Regions from separate parts of the Pseudomaricurvus sp. ABR4_320 genome, predicted to be linked through region 1. Evidence: riboswitches for the same ligand, from Rfam matches in the RefSeq annotation. Region 1 holds a riboswitch; the other holds the start of a gene.
The links. A riboswitch is a leader RNA that binds a small molecule or an ion and turns the genes downstream of it on or off. The one in region 1 is predicted to bind cobalamin.
Positions count from the first base shown of each region.

Region 2: another riboswitch for cobalamin. It lies ahead of ACXAFR_RS12670 (TonB-dependent receptor domain-containing protein); the one in region 1 lies ahead of ACXAFR_RS01550 (TonB-dependent receptor plug domain-containing protein).

Region 1 is NZ_JBSWVF010000001.1:368,389-370,589, reverse strand. It holds gene ACXAFR_RS01550 (TonB-dependent receptor plug domain-containing protein) at 1-1,008, opposite strand, end outside; cobalamin riboswitch at 1,145-1,372, opposite strand; gene ACXAFR_RS01545 (TonB-dependent siderophore receptor) at 1,450-2,201, opposite strand, start outside.
Region 2 is NZ_JBSWVF010000005.1:266,269-268,469, forward strand. It holds gene ACXAFR_RS12670 (TonB-dependent receptor domain-containing protein) at 1-1,224, opposite strand, end outside; cobalamin riboswitch at 1,408-1,588, opposite strand; gene ACXAFR_RS12675 (PilZ domain-containing protein) at 1,702-2,091, shown strand; gene ACXAFR_RS12680 (PilZ domain-containing protein) at 2,102-2,201, shown strand, end outside.

The DNA.
Region 1 (2,201 bases):
TGCCATGGCGTTGAAGCCGTAGTCCTCATAGCCCCAGTAGGTGTTGTCATTGATGGTAGTGATGCCACCAGTTAGCGCGCCGTTGTCGTCAAGCTCGTTGTACAAACGCGTGTAGTCGGTGTCCCAGGTGTGGCGGTAGCCTTTCACGTAGAGCTGAATTTGTTCAGTCAATTCCGTATCCAGCTTGATCGTGGCTATGGTCTCCTCGCGGGCATTTTTGGTTTTATGATTAAGGTTCGGGCGAGCATAATCCAGGTCTGCATCGGTGTGTTGGTATTGGGCGGATAGTCTTGTGCTATCAGAAATGTTCCAACTGTACTTTATTCCTGCGGTGCGTACATCGTAGCCACGATCTCTATCGGTCGCGCTCGGCTGAAAAGCGCCTTTATCGAAAGGTGTATATCCATCGGCATCGTCTTTTGAGCCAAAAATAACAAATTGATGGTCTCCCTTAGCACCGCTAGCGTAGGCATTCAGATTGTAGCCATCATTACTGTTTACCCCTGCTCCTATAGCGCCTGTGGTTTCATTGGTGAAGTTTTTTGTGACAATATTGACCACACCGCTGACCGATTGGGTACCGTAGAATATACCTTGACCACCTTTGAGAACTTCCACACGCTCAACCATGTGTGCGGGAATCGTGTCCAGAGGGCTGGTACCATTATAAAGTCGGTTGGTTATGCGCACGCCATCGACCAACCAGAGGATATCCTGGCTTCTGGCCCCTTGCAGGGATGCGGAAAAGTAATCAAAGGGCCCATTCTTAGGGGAAATATGCAGACCCGGAACCATTGTCTTTAGAGCATCAGTCACATCGACAAAATTGCGCTCGAGCATGACTTCGTCAGAAATCACGGTTACCTGATTGCCGTATTCTTGTAGAGTTAGAGGAGTTGACTCCTCCAGATATTGTCCCGTAACGATAAGCTCTTCCAAAGTCTCCGAGTCTTGGGCATATACCCAGGAGGTCAAGAAAGCAAGGGGAATATAGGGTAAAATACGCATAGTGACACACTCCTGTCGAATATCTTAAAAGGGCGTGTCTTCGAAAAATGGGTGCAGCAAAGCGCGACGCGTAGACATGTTAACCGAGTAGTCAAGCGTCTTCGTCGAGTCGTGCTGGCGTCCTGAATCGCGAAGACGAGAGCCATGTACACTGGCAGGTCTTCGGACTCTGGGGCATTGTAAACACAGTTACTGGCCTTAACCAACAGCTTCCCGCTTGCTATAGCAGTGCCTTGCCTTTCGGCGTGTTGGTTTTGTTCCCCATTACCGCTGCGCGTCAGTCCCGGATTTTCACCGGATTCCCTTTTCAGGCAGTCGTAGGTAAAAAACATGCGACTGCACCACCAGCAATGGCAAGGTTAGCCATCCGGCCATGGCTTGTCCAGAGTCGATAGCGACCACAGCATCATGGTGGTAGTTTAATAGACTGAGTAGCTGTTGTTACTGGTAGCTGTAACTCACCGTCAGTTTGCCTGCAAACGGTGCTCCGGCATAGTTGCCTCGGGCAATGTTGCCGTAGGATAGCGCATCCAGATAGCGTTCGTCGGTCAAGTTCGTGAGGTTTAATTGTGCTCGCCAAGGGCCTGCTCCATAGCCGACGGCAGCATTGAGAATTGTGTGTGTATCTATCTCATAACCTGCAGTCTCGCGCTTGCCGACATGTTCATAGCCAATACTGGCATCCCAATCGTCGGTGATTTGATAGGTTATAAATGCTGAGGATGTCATTTCCGCCGCATTGGGCAGCGGGGCGCCGTATTCGTCTTCGGTATCCATATAGGCTACGCTGAAAATCAGGCTCATTTGATCGGTAATCTGACCAGAGAGGTCTGCTTCCACACCCTTTGAGTTTTGCTTTCCTGCATTTATGGACGCCAATGGGAAATTGGGATCGGTAATTGCGACGTTGGTCTTATCGATATCAAAGTAAGCGGCGGTGTAAGTCAGGCTCTCATCTAACAATTTGCCTTTGATACCGACTTCATAACCTTCTCCGGTTTCGGGTTCGAGTAGGTTGCCGGTAGCATCATAGGCGGACTGTGGAATAAACGATTCGGAGTAGCTGGCATAGATTTGCAATGAAGGGTTAATCGTGTAACGAACTCCTCCCTGATAGACTGTGGAATAGTATGCGCTCTCAGTCATATCGTTGTCATCATAGCGAATACCGAAGCTAAACAGTAGGCTGTCGG
Region 2 (2,201 bases), on a different contig from region 1:
GCCGGTGCCGTAGCTGGATTTAAGCTTAAGGCGATCGCCGTTTTTTAGGTCCGTAATATGGGCAGCGGTCAAGCGCACACTGGTGTGCTCACCGAAGACATCATTGTCATCGTGACGCACTCCGGTGCTGTAATAAAAATTCTCCCCCAGATGCCCCTGCCATTCAACATAAGCACCGACCTGATCCTGTTCAGTCTCGTTGAGTTCATCGCGCTGCTGTTCGTAATCTGCCCCATAAATCAAGTAGTCGCCACTGTCCAGACGATAGCTACCGAGATAATTGGCCTGATCCAATAACGACAGATACTTGGGCGTCGATGAGCTGAGTTCGCCATCCTGGTAGTAGTGCCTAACGACACGATTACGGGCAACACCCAGCCTGTTGGTGAACTGGCCGCGATCCATATTAAACGCCAAACGGCCAAAGTTCTGATCGAACTCGTCTTCCCGATCCGTCGACGTCGCACCGCTGTCGTATTCGTTTTCCCCTTCCACATGGCGACCCACTGCCCGCAGACTCATGCCCTCGGCCAGCTGTACCGAAACATCACCATGAAACGTTGTGTTTTCGTAGCCATCATCATCCGCGACAATGACATCATCACTGCGGGTGTTATAACCATCGGTGGAAAAATCTGCCGCCGATAGCGAATAGCTGACAGGCCCACTGATACCCCGCGCATTACCGCAAAATTCCGTGGTGCCATAGCGTCCGGTTTCGGCGCTCAGGTCACTGGCAAAACCCGCTTCGGGCGATTTACTGTAGAGATTGACAACGCCACCGGCATCGGCGCCGTACATCATACCCTGGGGGCCGCGCAACACTTCGATGCGCTCCAAACCACAGGTGAGCATATGCTGCAGGCGAGGTGATACCTGCGTCGCACTGGGATCCGACATTTTTACACCGTCGAGATAGACAACGGTACGGTAGTCTTCTTCACCACGAATCCGCAATGACGTTGATTTACCTGCCCCACCGTTGTTGCTGACAGCAATCCCCGGCATGGATCGCATGAGATCTGCCACGTTCAATTGGCCACGGGCTTCGATTTGCTGCTCAGACAAGTCGCTGACCGAGGCACCCAGTCGATAAGCGGGAATGGGCAATCGATGTGCCGATGTCATTACTTCTTCAGAATAGGGTGTTTCGGCAAACGCCGACACAGGAGTCAAAACACCCAATGCCCAACACACGGCCGGCAGGGAAATTCGGTTTATCATGGTAGTCCTCAATCGACTTTGGAATAAACGGAAAGATCCGTCTTCCAGCTAAAGGGGGATTGAGGGAGGGTAAAACGTGGAGTCACCAGAGAGATGAAACAGGCGTATTCACTGCCTATTTTCCACAGATAAAGCCCTCCGCTTCATCGTTGAGCACCTCAGCTTTTGGCATGCCTGGAGCACGAGGCGTATTTCCAACTGGCCGGTGTCGGGCTCTCTTCTTACAACCGCCGGTATGGCGCACAGAAAATTACCGTTGCGGGGGCAGCGCTGGAGTTGCAGGCGGTTGATACCGCACTGGCGCACCAGTCTTCCCGTTTAACCCATCCAAATGAGGATTGGCACCTGTCGAAAGCCGGGAGACTAGCGCCAGCGCATCAAACAGTCAAGAAATGCAGCAGACTGCGAGATGGTTTTCTACACTGAAAAGACCACTGCTCTACCCCGCTGACGTTACTGAGATAGGAGAGATTTCCCATGCATCAGTTCCAGAACCGCCATCAAGATCGCCGTTTGTTCAGCCGCATCGAATTCCACTGCGCCTCAGAGATACGCCGTGGCGGCCAGCGCTGGGCTGGCGAGCTGCAGGACATCTCCCTGGCCAGCCTGCGCATTGGTCAACTCGAAAAGGGAGGCTTGCATCCTGGCGACAGAGTGCTCGCGACCCTGCACCTTTCTTCCGGTTTGGATATCAAGGTGGCCGCCACGCTCAGACGCTGGGACGGCAGTGCCTGGGCCATGGAATACGACTGTCTGGATTTAGACAGCGGCCGCCATTTACGCCGTTTACTGGAATTGAATCTGGGCAACAGTGATCAGATCCTGGAGGAATATCAGGAGATGGCCGTCAAACACCGATTGCATTAAAGGACGGATTTTGCCCAACTCATTTCGTGGTCGCCAAGATCGACGCTGCTTTCCCCGGTGCCCACTCACTCTGCGCGCTAACCTTCTCAGACGCGGCATGCGCTGGCGCT